Regions from separate parts of the Pseudomonas sp. ArH3a genome, predicted to be linked through region 2. Evidence: riboswitches for the same ligand, from Rfam matches in the RefSeq annotation. Region 2 holds a riboswitch; each other region holds the start of a gene.
What was found. A riboswitch is a leader RNA that binds a small molecule or an ion and turns the genes downstream of it on or off. The one in region 2 is predicted to bind cobalamin.
Positions count from the first base shown of each region.

Region 1 (10,589 bases), 2.1 Mb from region 2:
CCCTGGGTGCGCCAGCATTTGAGCGCCAGGCGGGTTTTGCCGAGTACGGCGTAGGTCAAAGCCACCAAGCGCGCGGGAATATAGTTGAGTACATCGTCGATCTTTGCCGCCGCCCAGCCGAAGCGCTCAAAGCGCTCGTTGCGATAGCCCCACATGGCGTCGAGGGTGTTGCTCAGGCGATAGAGCACCACGCCCGGCACGCCAGCGACGACAAACCAGAACAGTGCGGCGAACACCGCATCGCTGCCGTTCTCCAGCACCGATTCGGTGGCGGCACGCGCGACTTCGGTGCTGTCCAGTTCACTGGTCTGGCGGCTGACCAGGTAACTCACGCGCTTGCGCGCTTCATCCAGGTCATCACTGCGCAACGCCTGGGCGACCGGGATCACATGTTCGCCAAGGCTGCGCATGCCCAGCGCCAGGTACAACGCCAGAATCTCCAACGCCCAGCCGATATACGGCGCCCATGACAACGCGGTGGCCAGCAGGGTCAGCGGCACCACCGCGACAAACCACGCGGTCACGCCGTGGCTGCGCCAGCCGCGGCCACCGCTGTTGAAACGCTGCTCGATGCGCCCGGCGAAGTTGCCGAACGCCACCAGCGGATGCCAGCGCTTGGGCTCGCCCAGCAGCGCATCCAGCGCCACGGCAGCGACACACAGCAAGGCCACACTCATTGACTCACTCCCCACACATTCTCATACAACATGTCACTCAGCGGCCGTGGTTCGGTCCAGCCTTCGAGCTGCAACATCGGTGCCGGGTAGAACTCGGCGACCGGGCCCAGGCACAACACCGCCAGGGGTTTGGCACCGGGCGGCAAGCCCAGCAGGTCGGCCAGGGCTTGCGGTTCGAACAACGAGACCCAGCCCATGCCAAGGCCTTCGACACGAGCCGCCAGCCACAGATTCTGGATCGCGCAGGACAACGACGCCATGTCCATTTCCGGCAAGGTGCGACGGCCAAAGATATGGCGTTCGCGGTCATCCATCAGTGCCGCCACCAGCACTTCGGCGCAGTCGTGGATGCCTTCGACCTTGAGCTTCATGAATTCATCGGAGCGCTCGCCCAGCGCCTCGGCGGTGCGCACGCGCTCTTCTTCCACCAGTTGCTGAATCTGCCCGCGCAATGGGCGGTCGCTGATGCGGATAAACCGCCAGGGCTGCATCAAGCCGACGCTGGGCGCCTGGTGCGCGGCCTGGAGCAGGCGGTGCAGCAAGTCGGGGGCCACGCTGCCACCTGTGAAGTGGCGCATGTCGCGGCGTTCGGCGATGGCGCGGTAGACGGCGTCGCGTTCGGCTTGGGGGTAGGCGTTGTCAGTCATGGCCCTATCGCGGGCAAGCCCGCTCCCACATTTTGATTTGCGAACGCTGTCGATGTGGGAGCTGGCTTGCCTGCGATAGCACTCTCAAGGCTCGGCGCAAACAAAGCAGCCACCGCCGTAGGGTTGGAGGGAAAGTAAAAGTGCACGTAGGAAGCCGTCATCCGCCCCTGTCGGTAAACCGCCTCAGCACCGCGCCCGCCGTTAGGGCTAAGCCCACGAGCAATTGGCTGCCACTCAGTACTGGTCAGGGAATGGTGATAGGTGTGACCGCGCAGTACGCCTTCCGGCAACTCGACGCTTTGCAGGGCCAGGGCTGCGAGTTTCTTTTGCATCACCGCATCCCCTTGCAGCAGGCCGACCAGTTCGGCACGGGTGCCGTCGACATCGGTCAGCGAGTCCAGTAAATAAAGCATGCCGCCACATTCAGCGAGCATGGGTTTACCGGCGGCGTGATGGGCGCGGATCGCGTCGAGCATCGGGGTGTTTTCCGACAGCGCCTGGTGGTGCAATTCCGGGTAACCACCGGGCAAATAGAGGCTGTCGGCGTCAGGTAATTCGCTATCGTGAATCGGCGAGAAGAAGCACAACTCGGCGCCCATCGCCCGCAGCAGGTCGAGGCTGGCGCCATAGGTGAAGGCAAAGGCTTCGTCACGGGCGACAGCGATGCGCACGCCGGCCAGCAAGGGCTCGGCTTCGATCACTTCAGGCGCGGCGAAGGTCACCGGTGGCGGCAAGGCTACTTCGCAACTGCTGCCCAGGGCTTGGGCGGCGGCGTCCAGGCGCACGTCGAGGTCATTCAATTCGCTGGCTTGCACCAGACCCAGGTGGCGGCTGGGCAATTCGATCCCGGTTTCCCGCGACAGCGCGCCGTACCAGCGCAGGCCTTCGGTGAGGCTGCCTTCGAGCAATTGTGCATGGCGCAGGGTGCCGACGCGGTTGGCCAGCACGCCGGCGAACGGCAGGTCGGGCTGATAGCGCGCCAAGCCCAAGGCCAGCGCACCAAAGGTCTGGGCCATGGCGGTGCCGTCGATCACCCCGAGCACCGGCACGCCAAAGTGCCGCGCCAGGTCAGCGCTGGAGGGCGTGCCGTCGAACAGGCCCATCACGCCTTCGATCAGGATCAGGTCGGCTTCGCCCGCCGCCTCCCACAGCAAACGGCGACTTTCCTGCTCACCGACCATCCACATGTCCAATTGATACACCGGCGCACCGCTGGCGCGTTCGTGGATCATCGGGTCAAGAAAGTCCGGCCCGCATTTGAACACGCGCACCTTGCGCCCCAGGTTGCGGTGCAAACGCGCCAGCGCGGCGGTGACGGTGGTTTTGCCTTGGCCGGACGCCGGTGCGGCGATCAGGACGGCCGGGCAATGACGGGGCTGATTCAAAGTTCGACGCCCTTCTGTGCCTTGATACCGGCCTGGAACGCGTGCTTGAGCATGCCCATTTCGGTGACGGTGTCGCCCATTTCGATCAGCTCAGGCTTAGCGCCACGGCCGGTGACCACCACGTGCTGCATCGGCGGGCGGGCTTGCAGGTCGCTGAGTACCTGGTCCAGATCAAGGTAGCCGTGCTTGAGGGCGATGTTCAGTTCATCCAGCACCACAAGGCCGATGGAAGGGTCTTGCAGCAGTTCGCGGGAAACTGCCCAGGCGGCTTCGGCGGCGGCGATGTCGCGCTGGCGGTCCTGGGTTTCCCAGGTGAAGCCTTCGCCCATCACGTGAAAGCGCACTTGCTCGGGGAAGCGGCGGAAGAACAGTTCCTCACCGGTGCTGTTGCGCCCCTTGATGAACTGCACCACGCCGCACTGCATGCCGTGGCCCATGGCGCGGGCGAGCATGCCAAACGCCGAGCTGCTCTTGCCTTTGCCGTTGCCGGTCAATACCAGCAGCAAGCCGCATTCGCTCGGGGAATTGGCGATACGTTCATCGATCACGGCTTTTTTGCGCAGCATGCGCGCCAGGTGGCGTTCGTCGCGGTCGGGGGAATCGGTCATGACAGCTCTCCGTTGGGGCTGGACAAAAACGGCGGGCAGGAAAAAGAAATAACAGACAGCCAAGCATCGCCCACCGTGATGCTGTTGGATGTTTCAGGCCGGTCTCCGGACTCATGAGTGGCCTCCCTTTATAGAAAGCAGGCCAACGGTGCGCCTTCCCATATCACGTAGATACAGTGGCAAAAGGCACCGTTTTCACTCATTTACCGTTGCGGGGGCAGCGCCGGAATTGCGGCAGCACTGTGTAGAAGTGCGCTCACTCACCGGCTTCCCTGTTTCACTCTGTCGACCCACCGGTCACAGAGCACCTGGAACAAGCCGCGAAGGTTAGTGGGTTGGGGGTGGAGCGTCAATTAAAGCTGGCCTTGTACTGGAACGATCTGACCGGCAAACACCTCTACCCTTACAGGTATTAAGGAGAAAACCATGCATAAAACCAGACTCGCCCTACTGATCATGCTGGCAGGCACCCTCGCCGCCTGCGGTGAAAGCTCTACTCTGAAGGTCTCAGACGGCACCGGGCCCTCGCCTAAGCTGCCGGAGCCGAACAAAACCCTGATCCCCACCGTGAATATCGCCCCGGCGATTGGCTGGCCAGAGGGCGCGAAGCCGACAGCCGCAGCCGGTACTCAGGTCGCGGCATTTGCCGAAGGCCTGGACCACCCGCGCTGGCTGTATGTGTTGCCCAACGGTGATGTACTGGTGGCAGAAACCAACGCCCCGCCCAAGCCGGATGACTCCAAGGGCATTCGCGGCTGGGTGATGGAAAAGGTCATGGGCCGCGCCGGCGCCGGCGTGCCGAGCCCGAACCGCATCACGCTGCTGCGTGATGCCAACCACGACGGCGTCGCCGAAACGCGCACGGTGTTCCTGGAGAACCTCAACTCGCCGTTCGGCATGACCTTGGTCGGCAACGACTTGTATGTCGCCGACTCGGACAAGCTGTTGCGCTTTCCTTATCAGCCGGGCGAAACCGCAATCAAGGCCGCCGGCACCAAAGTGGTCGACTTGCCCGGCGGTAGCATTAACCACCACTGGACGAAAAACGTGGTGGCCAGCAAGGACGGCAGCAAGTTGTATGTGAGTGTCGGCTCCAACAGCAACGTCGGCGAGAACGGCTTGGCGGCGGAAGAAGGTCGCGCGGCGATCTGGGAAGTCGACCGCGCCACCGGCCAGCACCGCATTTTTGCCTCCGGCTTGCGTAACCCCAACGGCATGGCTTGGGAACCGCAGAGTGGCAAGCTGTGGACGGCGGTGAATGAACGCGATGAAATCGGCAGCGACCTGGTGCCGGACTACATCACTTCGGTCAAGGACGGCGCGTTTTATGGCTGGCCGTTCAGTTACTACGGGCAGCATGTGGATATACGCGTTTCACCGCAGAATCTGGACCTGGTCGCCAAGGCCATCGCCCCGGACTATGCGGTGGGCCCGCACACTGCGTCTTTAGGCCTGACCTTCGCTGAGGGCAGCAAACTCCCGGCGCAGTTCAGCAACGGCGCGTTTATCGGCCAGCATGGTTCGTGGAACCGCAAGCCGCACAGTGGCTACAAGGTAATTTTCGTGCCGTTTGAGGGTGGTCAGCCTAAAGGGCAGCCGGTGGATGTGCTGACGGGGTTCCTCAACAGTGATGAAAAAGCCATGGGCCGGCCGGTGGGCGTGGTAATTGATCAGCAGGGGGATTTGCTGGTGGCCGATGATGTGGGGAATAAGGTGTGGCGGGTGTCGGCGGCTAAGTAAGACGCCATAAAACCAATGTGGGAGCGGGCTTTTTTTGGGGGTTGGCTTGCCTGCGATGGCATCAACTCGGTTTAACGATAAGACCGAGGTGCCTGCATCGCGGGCAAGCCCGGCTCCCACAAAAGCACTGCTCCCACATTTTGATTTCTAGGGGTTGCGCGCCAGATTCGCAGGCAATACACGCTTGGCGCTCAAATAAGCATTCTGCCAATAGGCCTTGGACAGGGTATCGAGCTTCACCGTACCGCCGGTTTGCGGTGCATGTACGAATCGCCCTTCGCCCACGTAGATACCCGCGTGGCTTACCTGTGAGCCGCCGCCGGTCGCGAAGAAGATCAGGTCACCGGTCTGCAGGTTGTTTTCGCTCACATCCTGGGCACGCATCACGATCAATTCACGGGTGGTGCGCGGCAGGCTGATGCCCGCAGCGTCACGGTAGACAAACCCGATCAAGCCGCTGCAATCAAACCCGGAGTCCGGCGTATTACCGCCCCAACGATAAGGCGTGCCGACCAGGCCCAGCGCACGGAAGAGCACGTCTTCGGCTGCCGGCGAGAAATTTTGCGTGGAGTAGTTGAACACCGGCTTAGGCTTGACCGCTACAGGGGCGGGCGGCGGTGGTCGGCTTGCGCAGGCGCTGAGAAGCGCGGCGCACACCAGAAGAATGAGGCGGGCTGAGGTCGACATGGGCAGAACAATCCTGGTCTGGATGCGGCTTTCGCTGCCGAGCGCTGAAAACCAGAACGCGCAAGCAAAGCTCGCGCGAACGGATTACAACAATGTCCAGGGATTCTAGCGCTTACACGTCAAACTTCAAGTATCACTTTAACTTTACTTACTAGCGGTAACCGTAGTCGGGGCCATGGCGAGTGCACGCTTGGCTTCGATGAAGGTTTTGCTCCAGTAGCTGTCACCCAGGTTGTCGACTCGAACACCGCCACTGCGACGGCTGCTGGAGTGGATAAACTGGTTATCGCCCAAGTAGATACCGGCATGGCTCACACGACCACGGCCAGCCGTACTAAAGAAAAGCAGATCACCGGGCTTGAGGTTCTTGCGTGCGACCAACGGTGCATCCACGTTGATCATTTCGCGCGTGGAGCGAGGCAGATTCATGCCCGCTTCTTCACGGAACAGATAGCCGATGAAGCCGCTGCAGTCGAAACCGGCTTCGGAGGTGCCGCCGAAACGGTAACGGGTACCGATCAGGGACATGCCGCGTTCGAGGATGCTGTCGGCCAGAACTGGAAGCTGGTAAGGCTTGCTGCCGGCGAAGGCGGCGAGTTCTTTCTCAGTTGCCTGCTCTTCTTTATAGAGAGCTTCCTGATAGACAGTGGAAGACTGCGCTGCAACGAATTTTGCCTGAGACTGTTGTGCTGGTTTTTGCTGCTCAGCCACGTTTTGAGTGTGGGTGGCGCAACCAAACAACAGGGTAACGAGTGCGAGAGGCACGAGGGGTGCGAAGCGATTTAGCATGGGCACGACCGTGGCTGATGTGTAAAGAAGCCGAGACTATGCCCTCTATCACATCGATTTGCAAATTCAATCGTGATCTATGTGACTTCTTGTTTGGACTATGACATCTAAGCCCTTAATACCCTATACGCGCCTTTTGCGTGGCCAAAGCGGCCCAAACGCAGGTTTTCTGGCGCCTGAAATTTGCCGAAAGCCCCGTAATACAAGGGCTGGCTACCAGCCGAGGGTTTCCTTGAGGAAAGGAATGGTGAGCTTGCGCTGAGCCTGCAAAGAGGCCTGATCGAGTTGTTCGAGCAAATCGAACAACGCGCTCATGCTGCGGGTGCCACGGGTGAGGATAAAGTGCCCGACCTCATCGGTGAGGTGCAAGCCGCGACGGGATGCGCGCAATTGCAAGGCGCGCAGTTTGTCTTCGTCGGACAGCGGGCGCATTTGGAAGATCAGCGCCAGGGTCAGGCGCGACTTGAGGTCGGCCAGCTTCACTGGCAGCTCACGTGGCGAGGTGGACGCGGCGATCAACAGGCGCCGGCCGCTGTCACGCAAGCGATTGAACAGGTGAAACAGCGCCTCTTCCCAATCCGCCTTACCGGCAATCGCCTGAAGATCATCCAGGCACACCAACTCGTATTGCTCCAGGTGGTCGAAGATCCCGATACCCCGGTCCATCAACTCAGCCAATGGCAGGTACACCGCCGGCTCACCCATTTGCTCGAAGCGCAGGCACGCGGCCTGCAACAGGTGGGTACGCCCCACGCCGTGCTTGCCCCACAGGTAGATCAGGCTTTCAGTCCACCCGGCGTCGGCTTCGCAGAGCCGCTCGACATAGCCGAGTGCAGCGGCATTGGCGCCTGGGTAGTAATTGATAAAGGTGGCGTCGTCACGCAGACGCACACCCAAGGGCAGCTGAATCGGTTTCATGCTGACTGAACGGCTCCAAACGAACCGTTAGTGGCCTCTGTGTAAAGTTTGCAAAGTTTATACCCGTGACGCCGGGCGCACAATGCAGCAGACCACAAGCAAAATCAAAGGTTTGCGTTAACTTGGGGCGATTTGCGCAAATAGTTTGACACCACCTTCCAAAAACAACAAACCCGGCCTGGGCCGGGTTTGTGACGAAGCGGTTACAGATCGGGGTCTTCAGCCCCGGTATACACATCCGAATCTTTATACAAATCGTGCACATGGCGCACCAGCACCATGATCACCGCCGCCACCGGCAGCGCCAGCAGGATGCCGGTGAAACCAAACAGCTCACCGCCCGCCAGGATCGCAAAGATCACCGCCACCGGGTGCAGGCCGATCCGGTCACCCACCAGCAGCGGCGTCAACACCATGCCTTCAAGGGCCTGGCCGACCATGAACACCGCAACAATCCCGAGCATCGGGTACAGGTCGCCGCCAAACTGGAACAACCCGGCCACCAGTGCCGCGCCAATGCCGATCACGAAGCCCATATAAGGCACGATAGCGGCCAGGCCGGCGATCAAGCCGATCAACAGGCCCAGCTCCAAGCCAATCGCCATCAGGCCGGCGGCGTAGATAATCCCCAGGGCCAGCATCACCAGCAACTGACCACGCACGAACGCGCCCAGTACCTCATGGCACTCTTCGGCCAGGGAAACGATGCGCTCTTCGCTGTTGCGCGGCAGCAGGCTGCGGATTTTGGCCATCATCAGGTCCCAGTCACGCAGCAGGTAGAACGCCACCACTGGGATCAGCACCAAGTTGGTCAACCAGCCAATCAACGCCAGGCTGGATGCCGTGGCCTGGCTGAGCACGACACCGACGATATCGGTGGTCTGGCCCATGTGCTCACTGATCGCCGCCTTGACCTTGTCGAACTTCCAGAAGCCATCAGCCAGGCCCAACTTGGCCTGGGCCCACGGCATTGCCGTGTGCTGCAACCAATCGAGCATCTGCGGCGCCAGTTCATACAAGCGAAACAGCTGCTTGGCCAGCATCGGCACCAATACCAGTACCAATGCTGTGATGACCAACGTGAACAGCGCAAACACCGCCACCACACCCAAGGTCCGCGACAGGCCGGCTTTCTCCAGGCGATCCACCACCGGATCGAACAGATAGGCGAGCAGCAGCGCCACCAGGAACGGCGTCAGGATCGAATGCAGTAAGAACACAAAAACGCACAGCAGGACAATCCCGCCAAGCCACACCCAACGACGCGTATCCGCCATAAACCACTCCATTATTTGCTTCTATCTATAAAGGAAGAACAATTACCAGCGAAAACGCAGCTGTGCCTGAGGTTCAGGCGCAACAGCGGGCTGTGTACCGTCCACCACCGGCTGCTGGGCCGGCGCCTCACCCGCAGGCACTTCCTGCAACTTGGCCAGGCTCAACTGGGTACGCAACTGATCGGCACTGCCGTTGACGCGATACACAATACGGTTGCCATCCACGCGCTGCGGCTGACCACCAAAAGGTTCGAGCAGATGGCCCAGTGCGGCGTAGCGCTCCAGGGTCATGCCCTGCACTTCGAGCAACTGCTCACTGCTCACACCGGGTTTGACGGCAAAACGTGGCGCCAACTTTTGGCTGACGGCGAGCAATACGGCATCGGCCACGGCGGCGGTGTCGGCACCTTGGGCGGTGCCCTGCTCACTCTTGTCGCCCAGCCACAGGCGCCATTTGGCCTGCCACTGGTTACCTTCCTGGCGCGCGTGCACGGCGAGCAATGCGTCGGCACCGTAGCGCTCAGAAGCTGCGCGCAGTGGCGTGGCGTCGGCGCTTTCCAGATTCGGTGCTGTGGCGACTACCTGTTCGTCCAGATCACCCAGCGGCAGGCGCAACGGCAAGCCACGGTGTTGCGCCGCCCGACGCAGCGCGCCGGCGACGGCTTGGCCATCACCGACCAGGCTGCTGCCTTCGGTGGAGTCGTTCAGCCACCAGCCGAGGATCGACGGCCGATTGCTGCCCCAGATCGACAAGCCCGCCTCACGCAGCGCGCGATCGGTGCTCACCGGGTCGAAATCCACTTGCAGGCTTTCCGGTGGGCCGGCGTCGTAGCCGTACTGGCTGATGATTTGTTGCGGGTCCTTGCGAATCGCCGCCAGGCCCGGGCCATCGGCGGCCTTGGCGTCTCCCGCCAGGCGGATCACCAGGGTTTGCACGGCGCGCTGGGTGGCTTGGTCGCGCTCCTGCGGCGACTGGTTGCTGACAGGTTCAAGTACTTGATACAGGCCATTGAGGGTTTCGGCATGACTCGCCAGGCTGACCAACGACAAGCAGCCTACAAAGAAGAATTTACACAGACGCATGGAAGATTCCCGAACAACAAATTTAGCGGCTGGAACAGACCGCGTGAACTCGGCTTAGCATGGCTGTGACCACAGCAGCCGGTAAAACATTCACAGGGTCTTGGTAAGTTTTCGCAACGTCATAACGGTAGCGGTTTAAAGGCTATACCTTAATACACGCCAAAGCAGACCCCATTAGCATTTTTTTAACCGGCTTTTTTAACCTATATGGCCCTGCCCGTCGGCCCGAGGATGGCCGCTGCCTCTCAAGCCTGATAAAATCGCGCGCCTTCGCAGACCGTCAACGGCTGGGCCTTTTATCAAAAGCGCCCGCCGCTCGGTCGTTACCCAGAAATCCCCCCTAAAGGCCTGGATCATGAGCAAGCAACCCTCCCTGAGCTACAAGGACGCCGGTGTAGACATCGACGCCGGTGAAGCATTGGTCGAACGCATCAAGAGCGTCGCCAAGCGCACTGCGCGCCCCGAAGTCATGGGCGGCCTGGGCGGTTTTGGCGCCCTCTGCGAAATCCCGGCCGGCTACAAACAGCCTGTACTGGTCTCCGGCACCGACGGCGTGGGCACGAAGCTGCGCCTGGCCTTGAACCTGAACAAGCACGACAGCATCGGCATCGACCTGGTTGCCATGTGCGTCAACGACCTGGTGGTGTGCGGCGCCGAGCCGCTGTTCTTCCTCGACTACTACGCCACCGGCAAACTCAACGTCGAAACCGCGACCCAGGTCGTGACTGGCATCGGCGCGGGCTGCGAACTGTCGGGTTGCTCTCTGGTCGGCGGCGAA
Region 1 is NZ_CP080330.1:5,092,427-5,103,015, forward strand. It holds gene cbiB (adenosylcobinamide-phosphate synthase CbiB) at 1-677, opposite strand, end outside; gene bluB (5,6-dimethylbenzimidazole synthase) at 674-1,324, opposite strand; gene K0P33_RS23255 (cobyrinate a,c-diamide synthase) at 1,321-2,709, opposite strand; gene cobO (cob(I)yrinic acid a,c-diamide adenosyltransferase) at 2,706-3,317, opposite strand; cobalamin riboswitch at 3,396-3,644, opposite strand; gene K0P33_RS23265 (sorbosone dehydrogenase family protein) at 3,744-5,057, shown strand; gene K0P33_RS23270 (C40 family peptidase) at 5,205-5,744, opposite strand; gene K0P33_RS23275 (NlpC/P60 family protein) at 5,889-6,533, opposite strand; gene hda (DnaA regulatory inactivator Hda) at 6,747-7,451, opposite strand; gene K0P33_RS23285 (AI-2E family transporter) at 7,655-8,728, opposite strand; gene K0P33_RS23290 (DUF2066 domain-containing protein) at 8,771-9,811, opposite strand; gene purM (phosphoribosylformylglycinamidine cyclo-ligase) at 10,167-10,589, shown strand, end outside.
Region 1: linked by a shared signal. The riboswitch ahead of cobO (cob(I)yrinic acid a,c-diamide adenosyltransferase) and the one ahead of K0P33_RS13770 (CbtB-domain containing protein) in region 2 are both predicted to bind cobalamin.

Region 2 (10,589 bases):
AGAAAAGCAGAGCACTGCGGTGCTGGCAGCCAAGCCCGCTCCCACAGTTGGATCTCGGTACATCAGACAGAGAGTGTGCTGCTGTGCTTTTGCCCTGCTTTTGCTTCTACCACTCAGGTCGGCTACTAGGCCGCCGTGCTCTTGCTCTTGCTTTTGATCTTGATCTTGATCTTGATCTTGATCTGAGGCGCCCCGTTAACCACGATGGCCGAACGCAGGCTTGAATCCGTGGGTAACCCGGCAGGACGCCGGGTTAGCCGCGATGGGCCAAGGATGGCCCATCGCGGCGGCCCACGGATTCAAGCCGAAGCAACCGTGTCGAAATTCAAGCCATTTCAGCGAAATGCTTTTGATCGCGCACCATCGCATTCAAGATCGTCAGCAGCTTTCTCATGCATGCAACCAGCGCTACTTTCTTCGTCTTTCCTGCAGCAAGCAGATGGTTGTAGAACCTCTCGATCACCGGGTTATGGCTCTTCGAGGACAAGACGGCCATGTAAAGCACACTTCGAACCTCAGCTCGACCACCCCATATCCGTCTACGCCCTTTGTAGAGGCCGCTATCGCAGTTAAAAGGCGCCACACCAACCAAGGCAGCCACTTGTTTGCGATTAACCTTGCCCAGCTCCGGAACCATCGCCAGCAGCGAAAGTGCGAGCACGTTGCCAACACCAGCGACCTCGCGTAGCAAATCATAATTGGCCTTCCAGACCGGGGAAGCCTTGATGGCTTCGTGCAAGTCATCGTCTGTGCTTTTAAGCCGCTTTTGAAGCCAGGTGATATGTGCCTTGATGTCTCTTCGAAGTGCCTTGAATACCGCCTGCTTCAGCCGAGACTCCTCCGCCACGATCATGTCGATGAGTTGGCGGCGTCGAGTGAGTAGATCTGCCAGCTCACGAGTGTGTTCATCTGGCATCTCTCGAATCTCGGGTTTGACCGCCTGGGCAAACTCCGCAATCACCTGGGCATCCAGAGCATCGGTTTTAGCCAACCGACCGGTAGCTTTGGCGAAATCACGCACCTGGCGGGGGTTGACGACAACGACTGGCAGTCCCGCAGCGCAAAGCTCCGCAGCCGCAAGCCGCTCATATCCCCCAGTTGCTTCCAACACCACCAAAACCGGCTCCTGAGCCTTGAGATGTTTAGCTAAACGCTGGATATCTTCTTGAGTATTGAAAAACTGTTCGACTTGGCCAGTGGTGCTGACAAATGAGTCGAGCTTGTTTTTGGAAACATCAATTCCGACAAACGCAGAGTCATGGTCCATGGTGTTTTCCTCACGTCCAACCTTGCAGAATCGGGCTTCGCGCCCTGGCAACCGTTCGGACTAGTTTAGGAAGGAATCTGCTTCGACCCACGCTCACTCACGATCTCGAAATCCGAGGGCATAACGGTCTGAAGCAGATGAAAATCATCTTACAAGGGCACACCGAGCCTAAGCGAGGTGCCGAGTGGTGGGGCAAGAGCCCTTTTGGTTACTTTTGGGGCTCTTTTCCAAAAGTGACCCGCTGTAAGAGCGGAACCCTACGAAGCCGTTGCCGCAGCAACGGATATGTACCCCAAAAAAACTCCCAATTGACTCCCCTCCCACCCCCATGCTCTCCTACACATCTTGTTTCGGGTGCCCTTCACAGGGTGAAACGGGAAACCGGTAAATCATGCATACATGACCAGTCCGGTGCTGCCCCCGCAACGGTAAGCGAGCGAAGCGTCACAGCCACTGTGCCTGCAAGGCATGGGAAGGCGATGCTTTTTAGACCCAGTGTCCCTCGCAAGCCCGGAGACCGGCCCGAAAAATCAGATAACAAACCCGCGGTGGGCGGGCGCTGTTCAGAACCCCGCGTGCCCGGCTCGCGGGGTTTCCATGCGCCCGTTTCACCCTGACACCCAGAAGGGACGCGCCATGTCGATCATCAGCAGCACCTCGCACACCGCCAGCAGCACCACCACCCTGAGCCAACGCCTGACCGCCGCCATCGGTGCGTCGATCCTCGGCGCGTGCCTGGTGTATTTCGCCGGTTTCTCGCATATCGAAGCGGTGCACAACGCCGCCCACGATACCCGCCACAGCGCCGCGTTCCCGTGCCACTGAGACCTGCCGACATGATCAAGCGTATCGCCCAAACCGCAGGCTTCACCGGCTTGCTGGCCGCCCTGTTGCTGACTCTGCTGCAAAGCTTCTGGGTCGCCCCGCTGATTCTGCAGGCGGAAACCTTTGAAAACGCCCCGGCCGCTGCCGAAGTAATACCCCATGAACATGCACAAGGCGCCGCCGCTCACACCCACGACGCGGAAGCCTGGGAGCCGGAAAACGGCTGGCAACGTGTGTTGTCGACTACCGGCGGTAATCTGGTGGTGGCGGTTGGTTTTGCCCTGATGCTGGCCGGTCTCTATACCTTGCGCGCACCGACCCGCACGGCTCAAGGCTTGCTGTGGGGCTTGGCCGGTTACGCGACGTTTGTACTCGCGCCGACCCTGGGCCTGCCGCCGGAGTTGCCGGGCACCGCCGCCGCTGACCTGGCCCAACGTCAGGTCTGGTGGATTGGCACGGCTGCGTCCACCGCTACCGGTATCGCGCTGCTGGTGTTTGGCCGCAGCTGGCTGCTCAAAGTGTTGGGCGTGGCGATCCTGGCCGTGCCGCATCTGATCGGTGCGCCGCAGCCTGAAGTGCATTCGATGCTGGCTCCAGAAGCGTTGGAAGCACAATTCAAAATCGCTTCGCAGCTGACCAACGTCGCCTTCTGGCTGGCCTTGGGTCTGATCAGCGCTTGGCTGTTCCGCCGCAACCGCGACGGTCAATACTCGGCATGACCCTGGTGGTCGGCCTGGGTTGCCAGCGGGGCTGTGATGTTCACACCCTGCTGGGCCTGCTCGACACTGCCCTCGCCGAGGGCAGTATCGAACGCCATCGCATCACCGCGCTGGCCAGTCTTGACCGCAAGCAGAATGAACCTGGGCTGCTCGCTCTAGCAAAGGTGCTGAACCTGCCATTGCACTGTTTCAGCGCCGCACAATTGACGGTTTTTGAACACCGTCTTAGCCACAAATCAGAGGTCGCTTTTGCCCATACCGGCTGTTACGGCATCGCCGAAAGCGCCGCGCTGGCCTTGGCTGAACAGCTCTCCCACGGCCCTGCCCGCCTGCTGATCACGCGCAAAAAAGTCGCCCAGGCCACCTTTGCATTAGCCTGCGCCGACTAAAAACCCGATAATCGCCCTTCTCGATCATGAGCAATCTTCATGCTCGCCCGATTTTCAACAGGAACTCCCATGACCGTCTACTTCATCGGCGCTGGCCCCGGCGACCCGGAATTGATCACCGTCAAAGGCCAGCGGCTGATCCGCAGCTGCCCGGTGATCATCTATGCCGGCTCGCTGGTGCCGGCGGCGGTATTGGAGGGCCATCAGGCGAAACAGGTGGTTAACAGCGCCGAATTGCACCTCGAGCAAATCATCGACTTGATCACGGCAGCCCATGCCAAGGGCCATGATGTGGCGCGCGTACACTCCGGCGACCCCAGCCTGTATGGGGCGATTGGTGAGCAAATCCGTCATTTGCGTGAGTTGAATATCCCCTTTCAGATCATTCCAGGCGTCACGGCGGTGGCGGCCTGCGCGGCATTGCTGGAGACGGAACTGACCCTGCCGGGTATCGCCCAAAGCGTGATCCTGACCCGCTACGCCGATAAAACCAGCATGCCGGCCGGTGAGGATTTCGACAGCCTGGCGCGCCACGGCACGACCATGGCGATTCACTTGGGGGTTAATCATCTGGAGAAGATCGTTGCTGAGCTGCTACCGCATTACGGTGCGGATTGCCCGATTGCCGTGGTGCACCGCGCGACGTGGCCGGATCAGGATTGGGTGGTGGGTACGTTGGTGGACATTGCCGAGAAAGTGGCCGCCAAGGGTTTCCGTCGTACGGCGCTGATTGTGGTGGGTCGGGTGCTGGCGAACGACAGCTTCAGCGAGTCGTCGCTGTATCGCGCGGGTCACGCGCACCTCTATCGGCCCTGATAAAACACAGTTGATCATCTTTGTTAGATATATATTGCAAAGCATTGAATTACATACATAAAAAAACGGCGCTCACGGGGCGCCGTTTTTTGTTCGCAGTGAACACCTTACTCAGTAGTAGGCGTTTTCTTTCTGCGTGTGGTCAGTCACGTCACGTACGCCCTTGAGCTCAGGAATGCGCTCGAGCAGGGTGCGCTCGATGCCTTCGCGCAGGGTCACGTCCGCCTGGCCACAGCCTTGGCAGCCACCGCCGAATTTGAGTACGGCGATACCGTCTTCCACGACGTCGATCAAGCTGACCTGCCCGCCGTGGCTGGCCAGCCCCGGGTTGATTTCGGTTTGCAGGTAGTAGTTGATGCGCTCGTTGACCGGGCTGTCGGCGTTGACGTTTGGCACCTTGGCGTTGGGCGCCTTGATGGTCAACTGGCCGCCCATGCGGTCGGTGGCGTAGTCGACCACGGCGTCGTCGAGGAAAGCTTCGCTGAAGTTGTCGATGTACGCGGTGAAGCTTTTGAGCCCCAGGGCGGTGTCTTCAGGTTTTTCTTCCCCAGGCTTGCAGTAGGCGATGCAAGTCTCAGCGTATTGGGTGCCGGGCTGGGTGATGAAGACGCGGATGCCGATACCCGGGGTGTTCTGCTTGGACAGCAGGTCAGCCAGGTAATCGTGGGCGGCGTCGGTAATGGTTATGGCAGTCATGGAAACTCCTCACAGGCTTGCGGGCAGTTTACGCCAAACATTACAGAGGCACAAAGTCCTAGTGTTTTTGTCGGGAAAGGCGTGTCGGGTCATCCATGCCAAACCAACGCTTGAACACGCGATAGCTGCCCTTTTCCAGCCATTGGTAGCTCGCAAATGCACACAATGCCGTCACTGCGATGCAAACGGGCAGGATCGCATAAGGGTCTATGCCCGTGTGTTCCGCAGCCCATCGCCCAGCGTACAGCACCATCGTGTGGATCAAATACACCGAATAAGAGCAATCCCCGAGCATCTTCAACAGGCGCGAGCCCTTGAAGTAAGGCTCCAGTGTCACACAGCTGATGACGAGTACCGCGCTGGGCACGCCCCACTCCAGCGAACGGGGTACATCTGCGCCGATATAAATCGCTACTAACGCACCCACGATACCCAACAACGGCAGCCACGCCCTGGCCCGGCACAGACCACGGCGATACAGCATGCCGATCACAATGCCCATCAGAAACTCCAGGACAATGTCGTTGCTGTAAAAACCGCCGGCCAGGTTCAAAGCCGGACTGATGATGCCGCACACAAGATAGAGCAGCCCGGCCACCACCCAAAACCGATACGACGTACGAACCCACAAGGCCAAGGCGAACAGAAGATAAAACAGCATCTCGAAGTTGAGGGTCCAGCCGACGTCCAACAGCGGATAGATCCCAAAGCCCGCGGGGTGCTGGGCAGGGATAAACAGCATCGACAGGGCCACGTGGCTCAGCACCCACTCATCATTTGGGAACATCGCGGGCACCGCCACGATCAGCAGGGCCATGAGCAGGGTATAGAACCAATATGCCGGCGCGATCCTTGCCACGCGCATAAGCATAAAACGCCACGGTGTCAGGGCTTTGTCTGCGCTCGCAAGGAAAATCACCAGGCCACTGATGACAAAGAAAATATCCACGCCAACGGCGCCTTTGTCGGCAAACAGATACTCCAGCGGGCCATGGACCTCAAAGTTGAAAAAAACCTGCATGAAGTGGTGCCCCACCACCACCCACGCTGCCAAGGCACGTAGCGCCTGCACTGAAATCAGCATCATCGGAATACCTGTTCCAATCCCGCAAGATAGATACCCGACTGCTTCAGCACTCGCTTAGAGAGATGACTGAGTCACTGCAATACTTATAGGTTCTCATACCGGTTCATGTCCAGAACCCCCTCTTCCACCGGCGTGGTTTCGCGGATGTACTGTGACAAGTCGTGAAAGTACTGCCAGAACTGCGGATGGCTGCGGCGTATGCCCCAACGGTCGACAATCTTCTCAAACCGCTTGGCATCCTTGGCATTCTCCATCGCTGCCACAAACTCCGGCACTTGCTGCGCCGGAATATTGAACATGAAGTTCGGGTAACTGCTCAGCACGCCCGGATAGACAGTCAACGTGTCCAACCCCGGCTGATAGCGATAAGCCTCACCCAACAAAAACGCCACATTACTGTGCGCCCGATTACGCAGCAGGCTGTAAACCACCCGCTGACCATTGGCCGTCTCAACCCGCAGCATCGTAGCCTCAGGCAACTGATCAATCACCTTGAGCCCCGCCGCCGGCCGCGACGTCAGACGGCTCAGCGCCTGCTCCGCATCCTGTAACGCTGGATCAATCCCATCGCGCGAGCAATAGGCCCCGGTACAGCGGTTGATCGGATCCGGACTAGCGTTCAGGTTGCCATAGCGCGTCAACAACTGGTTGGCAAAATCTCGCTTCGGATCCTTTTCATCCAAATGCAGCCCGCTCGGTTTATCGTCATCAATAGCTTCATAGTCCAGCCACAGCTTGAGTTTGCCGCTGTTCTGGTACCAATCATCCATAAAATCATCGCGAGTATCCGCCGGCATCAGGCGCAGGAAGTTCTGCTCGGCGCCATTGCGGATCAGGTCGAAGTACAGCCGGGTCTGGGCTTGATGGGACACGTTGCCGAACACATCGAAGTTCACCGCCAACTGATAATAGGTGCGCTCCAGCAGCGGATAGTCAAACAGCCACATCGTCTGCGGTACCTCACCGATCAAGCCCTTGTTCACCGAAGCGCTGTCGAAGTGGCGGAAAATGCTCAACAAGGCATTGTCATTACCGGCCCACAGGCTGGACCAACTCGGTGGCGGCAAATCAGCGTAGCTGTCACGGCGCAAGGCTTCGTATTGGTTGCGCTTGTCGCGATACGCCAACCACAGGCTGAGCACGCTGCCCACGTCGTCGTTCTGCCCCGGCATCGCCAGCAATGGCGTGGCCTGGCCGCGATAACGCGCATCGGTGATGTACAGGTCGTGGTCCGGGTCCTGGAACAGGGTCCAGAAGTTGTCGCGAATCACATCCGTAGCAATCTGCCCACGGCACACCGGCCCACGAATAAAGGTGCGCACGAAGTATTCGGCGTTATCGAGCATAAATTGGTAGCGCGCTTTGGCCGGAATCGCCTCGAACGTCTCGAACGGATTGGCCCGGCGCCCGGGGCCGTAGCCCGGCAAGGCGTTGACTTGCCAGTCACCGGCGTAGAACAGCGCTTTGATCCGCGCCATTTTTGCCGCGCTGAACGGGTACGTGATGTGGGTTTTATGCACGATCACACCCTGCACCGGCCACAGGCGGTAATACACCTGGGTGCCCGGGTCATCGTTGGGGCGGCGGGTGGCGATCAGGTCGATCGGCTGGCCGCTTGGCGTGCGCGAACGTACCCATTGGAAGAAATGCCCCGGCTCGCCGTTCTCAAAGTAAATGTGCGCCAGGTATAGATGCTCATACAACCAGCGCGCCACCAGGCTTTCGCGGGCGCCGGGCTGGTTGAACAGGTTTTCCCACTGCTGCACTTGCAAGGCTTCCTTGGCGCTGGGCGCCAGGCCTTGCTCATCAATCGGCGCACCGGAGGCGAGCCAACGTTGCAGGGTCTGGTATTGCTGGTCGGTCAGGCCGGTGACCGCCAGCGGCATGCCTTCCTTGGGATGGCTGCCTGCGTAGGCATTGAACTCGCCGGGCATGGCGCACAGGTTCTCGCGATTCAGGCCCAGCACGATCTCGTCGGGCAGCTTGGCATTCGGTTGCAGCGGCGCGTTATGCCCCAACTCCAGCATGCGCGCCATCAAGGCGGCCTGGCTGCCTTGGGCGTCGAGTACCGAATAGAAGCCCTTCTGCTGCCAGGCTGGTTTGCCGAACGCGTCATAGAACAGCCGCGTGGTCGGCGCGGCCTGGCTGCGCTCGCCGTCGTAAACCGGTGTTTTGCTGGCACCACGGGCCGCGCCCTCGGCGCTGCCCAGGTTGAGCTGGCAGGCGGAGTCGTAGCAGGCGTGGCAGGCCACGCACTTTTCGGTGAAGATCGGCTGCACGTCACGGGTATAGGAAATCACCGGGGCGGGGCTGTTGACCGGTAAAGCGTCTGCCTGGGCAGTACTGGCAATCAAGGCCAGTACGGCGCTGACGATAAGGCGAAGTGACATGTATCCGGTCCCGATTCAATGCGAGCGATAGAGAAGTGCCGGCGATTCTACCGGGCCATGACCGCCTCCAACATGAACGATATTCATGCAAAACCTGGGCATGCTCTAAATCGGCACAGGTTTGCTATGATTCACCCCCTCCGAAATGCCTGACCAGAGTAGTCCCATGTCCGATCGTAGCGCTCGTCTGCAAGCCCTTCACCAAGCCATCAAGGAACGTATCCTGATCCTCGACGGCGGTATGGGCACGATGATCCAGAGCTACAAGCTTGAGGAAAACGACTACCGCGGCAAACGCTTCGCCGACTGGCCGAGCGACGTCAAGGGCAACAACGACCTGCTGGTGCTCACCCGTCCGGACGTGATCGGCGGCATCGAAAAAGCCTACCTGGATGCCGGCGCCGACATTCTGGAAACCAACACGTTCAACGCCACGCGCATTTCCATGGCCGATTACGGCATGGAAGAACTGGCCTTTGAGCTGAACGTAGAAGGCGCGCGACTGGCGCGCAAAGTCGCCGACGCCAAGACCCTGGAAAACCCGGCCAAGCCGCGTTTCGTCGCCGGCGTGCTCGGCCCTACCAGCCGTACTTGCTCGCTGTCGCCGGACGTGAACAACCCCGGCTACCGCAACGTGACCTTTGATGAACTGGTGGAAAACTACACCGAGGCCACCAAAGGCCTGATCGAGGGCGGCGCCGACCTGATCCTGATCGAAACCATCTTCGACACCCTCAACGCCAAAGCAGCGATCTTCGCCGTGCAAGGTGTGTTCGAAGAACTGAATGTCGAACTGCCGATCATGATCTCCGGGACCATCACCGATGCCTCCGGCCGGACCCTGTCGGGCCAGACCACCGAAGCGTTCTGGAACTCGGTCAGCCACGCCAAGCCACTGTCGGTGGGCCTGAACTGCGCCTTGGGTGCCAGCGAACTGCGTCCGTACCTGGAAGAGCTGTCGAACAAGGCCAACACCCACGTTTCCGCGCACCCGAACGCCGGCCTGCCCAACGAGTTCGGCGAGTACGACGAATTGCCGTCGGAAACGGCCAAGGTCATCGAAGAATTCGCCCAGAGTGGCTTCTTGAACATCGTCGGCGGCTGCTGCGGCACCACACCGGGCCACATTGAAGCCATCGCCAAGGCCGTTGCCGGTTATGCGCCGCGCCCGATTCCGGACATTCCCAAGGCGTGCCGCCTGTCGGGCCTGGAGCCGTTCACGATTGATCGCAGCTCGTTGTTCGTCAACGTCGGCGAGCGCACCAACATCACCGGTTCCGCGCGTTTTGCCCGCCTGATCCGTGAAGACAACTACACCGAAGCCCTGGAAGTCGCCCTGCAACAGGTGGAAGCCGGCGCCCAGGTGATCGACATCAACATGGACGAGGGCATGCTCGATTCGAAGAAGGCCATGGTCACCTTCCTCAATCTGATTGCCGGCGAACCGGATATCTCCCGCGTACCGATCATGATCGACTCCTCCAAGTGGGAAGTGATCGAGGCCGGCCTCAAATGCATCCAGGGCAAGGGCATCGTCAACTCCATCAGCATGAAGGAAGGCGTCGAGCAGTTCATTTACCACGCCAAGCTGTGCAAGCGCTATGGCGCCGCCGTGGTGGTGATGGCCTTTGACGAAGCCGGCCAGGCCGACACCGAAGCACGCAAAAAAGAGATCTGCAAACGTTCCTACGACATCCTGGTGAATGAAGTCGGCTTCCCGCCGGAAGACATCATCTTCGACCCGAACATCTTCGCGGTCGCCACCGGTATCGAAGAGCACAACAACTACGCCGTCGACTTTATCAACGCCTGTGCCTACATCCGCGACGAACTGCCGTATGCGCTGACCTCGGGTGGCGTGTCCAACGTGTCGTTCTCGTTCCGGGGCAACAACCCGGTGCGGGAGGCGATCCACTCGGTGTTCCTGCTGTATGCGATCCGCAACGGCCTGAGCATGGGTATCGTCAACGCCGGGCAGCTGGAGATCTACGACCAGATCCCGGCCGAGCTGCGCGATGCGGTGGAAGACGTGGTGCTCAACCGCACCCCGGAAGGCACCGACGCCCTCCTCGCCATCGCCGACAAGTACAAGGGCGACGGCAGCGTAAAAGAAGCCGAGACCGAAGAATGGCGCGGTTGGCCAGTGAACAAGCGCCTGGAACATGCGCTGGTCAAAGGCATCACCACGCACATCGTCGAAGATACCGAAGAATCGCGGCAGTCATTCGCGCGCCCAATCGAAGTGATCGAAGGCCCGCTGATGTCCGGCATGAACATCGTCGGCGACCTGTTTGGCGCCGGCAAAATGTTCCTGCCCCAGGTGGTCAAATCCGCGCGGGTGATGAAGCAGGCCGTGGCCCACTTGATCCCGTTTATCGAGCTGGAAAAAGGCGACAAGCC
Region 2 is NZ_CP080330.1:2,982,810-2,993,398, reverse strand. It holds gene K0P33_RS13775 (IS110 family transposase) at 326-1,267, opposite strand; cobalamin riboswitch at 1,603-1,808, shown strand; gene K0P33_RS13770 (CbtB-domain containing protein) at 1,904-2,092, shown strand; gene K0P33_RS13765 (CbtA family protein) at 2,104-2,811, shown strand; gene K0P33_RS13760 (cobalamin biosynthesis protein) at 2,808-3,200, shown strand; gene cobM (precorrin-4 C(11)-methyltransferase) at 3,270-4,016, shown strand; gene nfuA (Fe-S biogenesis protein NfuA) at 4,128-4,712, opposite strand; gene K0P33_RS13745 (acyltransferase family protein) at 4,771-5,796, opposite strand; gene K0P33_RS13740 (fatty acid cis/trans isomerase) at 5,883-8,189, opposite strand; gene metH (methionine synthase) at 8,356-10,589, shown strand, end outside.

Region 3 (10,589 bases), 1.7 Mb from region 2:
CCGTAGGCTCAATCCATTCCACTCATTCAGCCGGACGGTGCCATGAACGCTATCACTCACCAGACCCACGCCTTGTCGATCAACCCCGCCAACGGCGAAACAGTCGCCAGCTACCCTTACGAAACCGAGGCGCAACTGGACGCCGCGCTCAACCGCGCCACCGCTGCCTTCCGCACCTGGCGCCGCCAGCCGGTGAGCCAACGCGCCGAATGGCTGCTGGCCTTGGCCGCTGCCCTGCGTGATCAAGCCGAGGACATGGCGCAGATGATCACCCTGGAAATGGGCAAACCCATCGCCCAGGCGCGTGCCGAAATCGAAAAATGCGCGCAACTCGCCGAGTGGTATGCCGCCCAAGGCCCGGCCATGCTGGCGCCAGAACCGACGTTGGTGGACAACGGCAGCGCGCAGATCGAATACCGCCCGCTGGGCCCGATCTTCGCCGTAATGCCGTGGAACTTCCCGGTGTGGCAAGTGCTGCGCGGTGCCGTGCCGACCTTGCTGGCCGGCAATACCTACGTGCTCAAACATGCACCCAACGTGATGGGCAGCGCCTACCTGATCCAGCAAGCGTTCCAGAAAGCCGGTTTCGCCGAAGGCATTTTTGAAGTGGTCAACGTGACGAACAACGGCGTCTCCCAGGCCATCGCCGACCCACGCATCGCCGCCGTCACCCTCACCGGCAGCGTACGCGCCGGCATCGCCATCGGCTCACAGGCTGGCGCGGCGCTGAAGAAATGTGTGCTGGAACTGGGCGGCTCCGACCCGTTCATCGTGCTCAATGACGCCGACCTCGACGCCGCCGTGCAGGCCGCTGTGATCGGGCGCTTCCAGAACAGCGGCCAAGTCTGCGCCGCCGCCAAGCGCCTGATTATCGAAGAAGGCGTGGTGGACGCCTTCACCGCCAAATTCCTCGAAGCCAGCCGCGCGTTGGTGATGGGCGACCCGACTGCGACCAGCACCTACGTCGGCCCAATGGCCCGCTTCGACCTGCGCGACGAGCTGCATGGCCAGGTCCAGGCCACCTTGGAAGAAGGCGCGACCCTGTTGCTGGGCGGCAACAAAGTCCCCGGCGCCGGCAACTACTATGAGCCGACCGTGCTGGCCAACGTCACCGACCAAATGACCTCGTTCAAACAGGAACTGTTCGGCCCCGTGGCCTCGATCATCACCGCCCGCGATGCCGACCACGCCGTGGCCCTGGCCAACGACAGCGAGTTCGGCCTGACCGCCAGCATCTTCACCACCGACTCGGCCAAGGCACGGGATATCGCCAACCAGCTGGAAACCGGCGGGATCTTCGTCAACGCCTTCAGCGTGTCCGACCCTCGGGTGGCGTTTGGCGGTGTGAAAAAGAGTGGGTTCGGGCGGGAGTTGTCGCACTTTGGCGTGCGGGAATTCTGCAATGCACAGACGGTTTGGTTGGATCGCAAGTAAGTCAAATCCTTCTGTGGCGAGCGGATTGTTGTGGCAAGCCCGCTCGCCAAAAGGACGGCGCTAATCAGGCATTCAACAACGGCAACGTCACCACAAACTCACTGCCACAGCCCTTGCCCTCGCTGATGGCGGTGACCTTGCCGCCATGCGCCTCCACCAGCTCGCGAACCACCGTCAAGCCAATCCCCAAGCCAGAGCAGTTAAAGCCGATGGCGTGCTCATCCTGCACGTAAGGATCAAAGATAAACGGTAGCGCCTTGGCCGACACACCAATGCCGTTGTCAGCAATGCTGATCCTCAACTCATCCGCCACGCTGACAGACATCACAATGGTACCGCCCACCGCCGTGTATTTGGCTGCATTCGCCAGCAGGTTATGCAGAATTTGCGCAAGGCGCCCCGCGTCACCCATGAGCATCAAGCTGCCGTCAGGCAGGTGGGCATCGAACCGCTGATTTTTCGCGCGCATCACCGGGCCGCACGCATCAATGGCGCTTCTCAGAATCTGCAGCATGTCGACCTCCCTGCGTTCGATGTGCAGCTTGCCCGTGCTGACGCGGGACACGTCCAGCAAATCGTCCACCAGTTGTGAAATATGCTGCACCTGGCCTTCGATCAGCTCACGCATGCGCGGCAGCTGGTCGCTCGGCAGCCGGACCATGCGCTCGGCGATCATGCTGATCGGTGTTAACGGGTTACGCAGCTCATGCGCGACCATCGCCAGGATTCTTTTCTGCTGGCCCAGCGCACGCTCGGCGGTCGCCTGCAGGTCTTGGGCGCTGAGTGCCGCGATCACCAATTGCGCATTCGCCTCGCGAAGCTCCTGGTAAAGGCGCTGCTCCTCCACACGCGGCAGATTGACCGCGTCTGACTGCGCGAGAAGAATCGCCAGCACCAATTGCTGATTGGCCTCGATCACCTGCTCGACGTGCTGGGTATCCACCAGACGGCTGCTGGCGTCAGTCAATTGCTGTTGCAGGGCGGCGAGTACGGCGCGCGCCTCCACGGTTTTTTGCCCAAGCAGGAACAGTTCGTGAGCAGCATTCTTCAGCTCACTGTCATTCTTACGGCCGCCGTCACTCATGAGTCGGGCTCACACATGTTTGGCTCCCGTCGAAATTTTCTTGGTCGGCCGCCCGCCCAGCAACCCTTCCTGCTCGGGCAGCATGTCGCGGATCTGCAGGCCGTTATCGTCGATGTGGTACTGGCGCAGTTGATCGGAATGGGCACTGGCGCGCACCTTGACCACCGCCATGATGCGCAGTAAACGGCTCTCGACTTCGATATAGCGCTGCACAATGATCGCGTCGGTCAGGAACGCGGTGCCGTAAGGGCTGAAACGCAGGTCGGTGTAGCGGTCTTCCAGCTCCGAGGTCATCAATACACTGACCCCCACAGCGGTCAGCGCAGTCACCATGCGTGACAGCGACTCGCGAAAGTCCGCGCGAAAGGTCGGCGCCAGCGCCAGTTCAAAGCCCGACAGCGAGTCGATGACGACGCGGGTGGCGTTCAAACGGCTGATTTCGCCGAGCAGCAATTGCACGATTTCGTCGATGGACAGGTCCGGCGAGCGGCTGTCCACCAAACCAATCTTGTCGCGCTTGATCAACTCGGCCAATTTAGGGTTTTGCGAATGGTTGGGCCGTTGCTCAAACACCGCAATCACCCCGGTTTCGCCGTTGCGCGCGCCTTCGGCCAGGAAGGTCGCCGCCAGGATGCTCTTGCCCGAGCCTGATGGCCCGGCCACCAACAGCGAATACCCGCGAGGCAGGCCGCCACCGAGCATCTCATCGAGTGCCGGCACGCCCATTTTCAGGCGGGTGATCGGGAACGTCGATGGCGCGTCAACTGCGCGATTGATAGCAGCCGGCGGGAACACCTTGACGCCCGAAGTGGCAATACGGAAGGTGTGCAGCCCCGGCAAGGTCGGTTGGCCACGCATCTTCATAATTTCCATCTTGCGCACCATCGAGTTGCGCTCGACGCTCTGGCGCAGCCAGATCAGGCCGTCGGCCACGGTGAAAATCGGGTTGGTGTCGGTTTCGGTGAAGTATTCCCCGATCAGGAAGGTCGTCGCCTGCCACGTGGTCATCAACATGCCCAGTTGCTGGATGAACTGCGGCAGGTTGTTGTTCGGGTTGTGCTGGGTCTGGCTGGCCAGCACCACGGAGCGAAACGAGTCAACAAACACCAGCGACGGCGAATGCGCCTCGACCTCGCTGACAATGCGCCGCAACACTTCGTCCAGGTCGCCGGCCAAGGTGTCGTCGGCCAGATTGATGTAGCGAATCGACTGGTTGATCGCTTCGCTGTCGAAAAAATCGAACTGCTGCTGATAACGCAGCATCTTCAGCGGCGGCTCCCCGAGGACGGTAAAGAACAGCGCTGGGCGCTCTGGTGTGGCCAGGGCAAACATCATCTGGTGCGCCAGGGTGGTTTTGCCACACCCAGGAGGGCCTGCGATCAAGTTGAACGAAAACTCCGGCAGGCCTCCGCCCAGGACCTCGTCCAGTCCTGGCACACCCGTGGCCAGACGGTTGATAGTCACTTTGGTGCTCATGGCGAAATTTCCTGCGAAGAGGTGTCGCTCGAAGAAGGCTTCCACACGTCAACCAGCAGACGTGCGGTGAGTGAAGGCCCGATCAGCGTGGTCAGAAGCTCGTAGAGGGTTGTCAGCAACACCTCACCGAAAAACAGCGCATCGGTTTCGTTCTGCTCGACGAGTACGGATTTGAGGGCAATCAGGTCCATCGCGGCCGGCACGCTGTCATAGGTGCCGGCCAGGCGTGGACGGGGCGAGACGCACAGATGGAAGCTGCGGCGGTACAGCGCGGCGACGCCTTGCTGGCCGATAATGGGCGCCAGTGCTGCGCCCATATCCTGCAAAATGGAAACAATCGCCGTGGCGATGCTTGCAGTGTCAGCGTGCGGACCAACACGGTGCGCCAGAGAAGCTACGATCCGGCGGCTCTCTTCGCTATGCGTGGGCATGTCTGACTAATATCTGATGAACAGAGACTGATGGTACACCCTATGCCAAGGGATAGAGACCCCAGTGGCTGCAACAGGCCAATTGCGCGGATCAGGCTCCCCCTCGTTGCCATGATCGACTACCATACCGCGCCGGTTCCCAAACGGGACTAATAGGGAATTCGAAGCGCAGCCCATCGCGCCAATCGAAACTGCCCCCGCAACTGTAGGTGCTGAGCCTGCTCCACATCGCCACTGGGCATTGCCCGGGAAGGCCGGAGCGAGGCGACGACGCATCAGTCAGGAGACCTGCCGGCCCAGCTACATCACTGACCGGCGGGGTGTCCGGGAAGGCCATCCGTGCCCTGCAAAACCTGCAGCGTCCGTGGGTGTATTTCCGAGCCGTACCTCCCCTGTTGTCACGTACGGTTCTCCCGGAGATTGCCCCATGCTGCCACGCGTTACCGCCCTGATCACCGGCCTCGCCTTCTGTGGCCTGGCCCACGCCACACCGACTGCTTACCCGCTGACGGTGCAGAACTGCGGCAGCACCCTCACCTTTCAGCAAGCGCCCGCGCGCAGCGTGACCATCGGCCAGGCCGCCACCGAGATGCTCTATGCCTTGGGCGTCGCCGACACCGTGGTTGGCACTTCACTGTGGTTCAACAGCGTATTGCCGCAATTCAAGGCTCAGAACGACAACATCGAGCGCCTGGCCGACAACGAGCCGAGCTTCGAAGCGGTGATCGCCAAGCGCCCGCAACTGGTGGCCGCAGAGCTGGAATGGGTGGTCGGCCCGCAGGGCGTGGTCGGCACCCGCGAGCAATTCCACGAATTGAAAATCCCCACTTACCTGCTGCCCTCCGACTGCGAAGGCAAGGACAACCTCGTCGGCGCCGACGGCACGCGGCTGGAGCCGTTTCGCATCGACACTGTCTATAAGAGCATCAGCCAACTGGCCGAGATCTTCGACGTACAAGCGCGCGGCCAGCAGTTGAACGACGCACTCAAGGCGCGCCTGGCCAAGTCCGTCGCCACAGCCCAAGGCAAAGGCCTCAAGCAGGCCAGCGCGCTGGTATGGTTCTCCAGCGCCGAAATGGCCAGCGACCCGTACGTGGCTGGTCACAAGGGCATTCCCGAATTCATGCTGCAAACCCTCGGTCTGCGCAACGTCGTACAGTCTGATGAAGAGTGGCCAGCCGTCGGCTGGGAAACCCTCGCCAAGGCCAACCCGACCTTCCTGGTGATCGCCCGCATGGACCGCCGCCGCTACCCGGCCGACGACCATGAAAAGAAACTCGCCTTCCTGCGCAGCGACCCCGTCACGCGCAACATGGACGCGGTGAAAAACAACCGCATCATCATTATTGACGCCCTGGCGCTGCAAGCCAGCATTCGCATGTTCGACGGCCTGGAACAACTGGCCGGCGCCATCGACGGCTACGACCTGCACAAATGATCCGCTCCCTACTCGCCCTGACACTGCTGTTGCTCGCCGTACTCGCCGGCGTGGCCATCGGCGAAACCGCTATCGAGCCGCAGGTGGTGTTGCAAGTACTCGCCAATAAACTGCTGGCCGCCGGCTACGTGCTGGACCCGATCGACGAAGGCGTGGTGTGGAACTACCGCCTGACCCGCACCCTGGTCGCCGCCGCGTGCGGTGCGGGGTTGGCCACCTGCGGGGTGATCTTGCAATCGTTGCTGCGTAACCCACTGGCCGACCCTTACTTGCTGGGCATCAGCGCCGGCGCCTCGACCGGCGCGGTCTTGGTGGCACTGATCGGCGTGGGCGGCGGGCTGATTTCACTCTCGGCAGGTGCCTTTGTCGGGGCGATGGCGGCGTTCGCACTGGTGATTTTGCTGGCGCGCGCCAGCGGTTCTTCCAGCGGCACCGGCCAGATCATCCTCGCGGGCATCGCCGGCTCGCAGCTGTTCAATGCCCTCACCGCGTTCCTGATCACCAAGTCGGCCAGCTCCGAACAGGCGCGCGGCATTCTGTTCTGGCTGCTGGGCAACCTCAGCGGCGTGCGCTGGCCGTCGGTGTGGCTGGCGGTGCCGGTGGCGGTCGCAGGCTTGGCGGTATGCCTGTGGCACCGCCGCGCGCTGGATGCGTTCACTTTCGGCACCGACTCGGCAGCGTCGCTGGGCATTCCAGTGCGCCGCGTGCAGTTTGTACTGGTGGGCTGCGCGGCGCTGGTGACGGCGGTGATGGTGTCGCTGGTCGGCTCTATCGGCTTTGTCGGGCTGGTGATCCCCCACGCGGTGCGCCTGCTGGTCGGCACCGGGCATTCGCGGTTGCTGCCGGCCAGCGCCTTGGGCGGCGCGTTGTTTTTGATTGCCGCCGATGTGCTGTCGCGCACCTTGATCAAGGGCCAGGTGATTCCGGTCGGCGTGGTCACGGCATTGGTCGGCGCGCCGGTGTTTGCGTTGATCCTGATCGGCCGGAGGAATGCGCGATGACGGTACTCAGTTGCACGGGCCTGGGTTTTAAGGTGCGCGACGCCGAGTTACTGCGTGATGTTCACCTGGACGTGGCCTTAGGCGAAACCCTCGGCATCGTCGGCCCAAACGGCTCCGGCAAATCCACCCTGCTCAAACTGCTGGCCGGGTTACGCACGCCTGGCAGCGGCGAAGTGCGCCTGGGCGGCCAACGCCTGGGCGACCTGTCCCGGCGCGCCATTGCACGACAGCTGGCGGTGGTGGAACAACAGGCCGACACCGACGACGCCATCCGCGTGTTCGACGCCGTGGCGTTGGGCCGCACGCCCTGGCTGTCGGCGCTGAGCCCGTGGGCCGGCGCAGACGACGCCATCGTCAACCAGGCCCTGCATGACGTGGACGCCACCCACCTGAGCCACCGCGCCTGGCGCAGCCTCTCCGGCGGCGAACGCCAACGCGTGCACATCGCCCGCGCCCTGGCGCAACGCCCGCAGATTCTGCTGCTGGATGAGCCGACCAATCACTTGGATATCCAGCATCAACTGGCGATCTTGAAAGGCGTGCAGGCGCTGCCGGTGACCACCCTGATTGCGCTGCATGACCTGAACCAGGCGCTCACGTGTGATCGGCTGGCGGTGCTGGATCGCGGGCGGTTGGTGGCACTGGGCAAGCCGTTGGAAGTGCTGACGCCGCAGCGTTTGCAAGACACGTTTGGCGTGCAGGCGCATTACCTGACAGACCCGTTTGATGGGGCGCAGATCTTGCGGCTGCGCTCGAACTGATGAGCTAACAGCGGACCTCAAAACAACACAATTGAACTGTGGGAGCTGGCTTGCCGGCGATAGCGGTGGATCAGTGCCATATCCTTAGCTGACACACCGCCACCGCCGGCAAGCCAGCTCCCACATCAGGTCTTCGGCGCTATAGATACCGCTGCATATGCGTCGTCTGCCACACCGGATCGGCTTCGACATCGACAATCTCAAACCCCTGCCGCAGCCAAAAATCAATCGCCCCAGGAAGAAACGGATGGGTATGCAGGTAAACCACCTCCACTCCATCCGCCCGCGCCTTGGCCTCCAGTGCGCGGTATAACTCGCCTGCCAGACCAGAACGGCGAAACGCTGGAAGTACGAACAGGCGCACCACCTCCACCGTCTTGAGGCCTTGGTAATCCAACTGCGGAAAACGGCCGTCGTAGGGCAAGTAGCCAATGGCTGCGACGATCTGGCCCTCGGCGCGAGCGATCAGGAACTGGCCGTCGCCTTGAAGGTAGGTCGCTTCAAACCGTGCCAGGTCGTCCGGCATTCCCGTGGCGCTGAGCTTGGGGAAAAGCTCGGCGCGGGCCTCCAGCACGAAGGCCAGCACCGCAGTACTGTCCGCGGCAGTGACTGCCTGGAGGACGGGCCGTTGGTTCATAAAACCTTGATCTGGGTGATCCCCACCACCTCTGCCTGCTCCAGAATCTCCTCGGGCGTCGCATCCGCAGGCGGCAGGATCAGTCCATTCTCCGCATCGCCAAAATGCAATTGCAACACATGCATCGCCGCCTCATGCAATGGTAGTTCAGGCTGTTTGAGTTCAAACACGTGGGTGCGGGGCTCGTCGTTGAACAGGTAGTTCAGGGTGTATTCGCGCATGGTGGCATCCTTGTGAGGGGAGAGAAGCAGCTGCTTATCCTGACTTATTGATCAGGTTTTAAGTTCAACTACTTCACAAATCCGTCAGCGGGCAAGCCAATGTTTAGTCTAATGTACCGTTCCATGCCATTCGCAGAAAAGGCCCCCCTATGGTTAACCGTCATACCCGCTCTCGCGAGAGAATCGGCCAAGACCTAAGCCATGCACGCTTGCTGGTCGGCCAACGGCTTCGCGAGCTTTCGCATGACCAGTATTACTTCAACGATGAGAAAAGCGTCGACGACATAGGTTCGCTCGAGTGGCGATGCGACGACCTTGCGCACGTTACGATGTACCTGCTAAGCGATGGCGAAAGTGTCGGGGCGGATCTATCTGCGCTGGAAATAGCTGAGGCCTTTGAGCTTGATGACGCGAGCAGTTGCTCGTGGCGTAGGGAAAACCTGTTTGCCAGCTTATCCGTGCCGTCTCTGGTGGGTAAGGTCATCACCGAGGTTCACGGGGTTATCGATGTAGCAAGGGACCAGACAGCCTCGCTTGTTGGGTTCAACATCACCTTTGAGACGGGTGATTACCTGACCTATCTGAATCAGGGTGACGATGCAGCCGTACTGATCAACGAACCGCCAAAGTGCCTAGTTGGTATGGAAACCAGATGGGTGACTTCATTCGACGCCAGGCAGCACGACTAATGCCCTGCGGCGGCTGGGCGCTAAGATAGCCGCCCCGATGCACAGGGGCCAAAAGGGCTGAATATGCACGAACTGCCAATGGCAGACGCAGGCCAGAATGATAAAAAACGCAAGCAAATACAGGCCGCTGTCGCGGCAAGAAACCTGGCAAGCGCGGCTAACAACACCAAGTGGAATGAACTGATTAACCACTTTCGCCAGCTTGAGGGGTGGCGGCCATCCTTTCGATCCAAATCCGTCACAGGCTATATTTCGGGCTGGGATACCGAGTGGTTTTACCACCTGCCGTTTCCATTTGCTTACGTCGAGTGGTTCGATATCGGCCTGCGGAGCATTGCACCCGCCAAGGGAATGCTGCGCCCGGACACGCTCATTGACCACACGGAAGAAATATCCCAGGCCGTTGCACACATCGGGTTCGAGTTTGAAGTTCGGGCTGACGTACTCAGAATTTGGGGCTACCTGCCAAAATCCTACGAAGACTTTCCACCTGTGTAGCGGCCATTGATCTGTTGAGTGATCCACGCCCTGCTGTAGACCAGCACACTATTTGCCAGCGCCACCGGAAAATGAATAAACCCATGGGCAGCTTCCGGCAGCAAGTGCGCCTCAACCTGCGCCACCGCCCCCCACCGCTCTGCCAGCAACAGCGTGTCATCCTTCAGCGGGTCCAGCTCGCCGACAAACATCAACGCCGGCGGCAACCCCGTAAAGTCGCCATACAACGGTGACAACGGCGGCTGCCGCCTTTGCTCATCACTCAACCCCGGCGTGAGCATACGCAAGGCCTCGACCATCCCCGGGCCATCCAGTAATAACGTGTCCGGCCCGGCTGCGCGTACGCTCGGCGTGCCGGTCAAATCATAAACCCCGTAATACAACACCGCCCCGCTCACCCGCGCGAGCAACTGCGGCCATTGCTTGAGCGCCAGCAACGTCGTCGCCGCCAGATGGCCGCCCGCTGATTCACCAACAATGATCACCGGCAGGTCGGCAAACTCAGGACAGTCGCCCAACAGCCAGCGAGCGGCGGCCAAGCAGTCTTCCATCAACCCCTCGACCGGCGTATCGACCGCCAGCCGATAATCCACCGACACCACCGCCACGCCGCACGCCTGCACCATGCCCAGGTTCAGGTCATCGTCCATCTGCGCATTGCCGATCACCCAGCCACCGCCGTGGATATCCAGCACCACGCCCTTGGGTTTACCCGCCGGCCGCAGGATGCGCACGGGTACCGAGCCCACCAGATGGGTTTGCGCCGCCGGGGCCTTCTTGAGCGTTTGACTGACGCGCAGCAGCGCCTGGATCACACGCGGCGTGATGCGGTTGCGGATTTTAAAGCGCGGCAACCAGGCGAGCTTTTTATTAAAGCCGCGCATCTCGGCCAGCTCCGGCTCGCTGGCAGGCCAGGGGG
Region 3 is NZ_CP080330.1:4,726,041-4,736,629, forward strand. It holds gene K0P33_RS21590 (aldehyde dehydrogenase family protein) at 43-1,434, shown strand; gene K0P33_RS21595 (HAMP domain-containing sensor histidine kinase) at 1,499-2,518, opposite strand; gene K0P33_RS21600 (ATPase domain-containing protein) at 2,528-3,994, opposite strand; gene K0P33_RS21605 (hypothetical protein) at 3,991-4,425, opposite strand; cobalamin riboswitch at 4,542-4,736, shown strand; gene K0P33_RS21610 (ABC transporter substrate-binding protein) at 4,853-5,863, shown strand; gene K0P33_RS21615 (iron ABC transporter permease) at 5,860-6,864, shown strand; gene K0P33_RS21620 (ABC transporter ATP-binding protein) at 6,861-7,625, shown strand; gene K0P33_RS21625 (GNAT family N-acetyltransferase) at 7,765-8,262, opposite strand; gene K0P33_RS21630 (hypothetical protein) at 8,259-8,483, opposite strand; gene K0P33_RS21635 (hypothetical protein) at 8,633-9,172, shown strand; gene K0P33_RS21640 (DUF6678 family protein) at 9,236-9,670, shown strand; gene K0P33_RS21645 (alpha/beta hydrolase) at 9,646-10,589, opposite strand, start outside.
Region 3: linked by a shared signal. The riboswitch ahead of K0P33_RS21610 (ABC transporter substrate-binding protein) and the one ahead of K0P33_RS13770 (CbtB-domain containing protein) in region 2 are both predicted to bind cobalamin.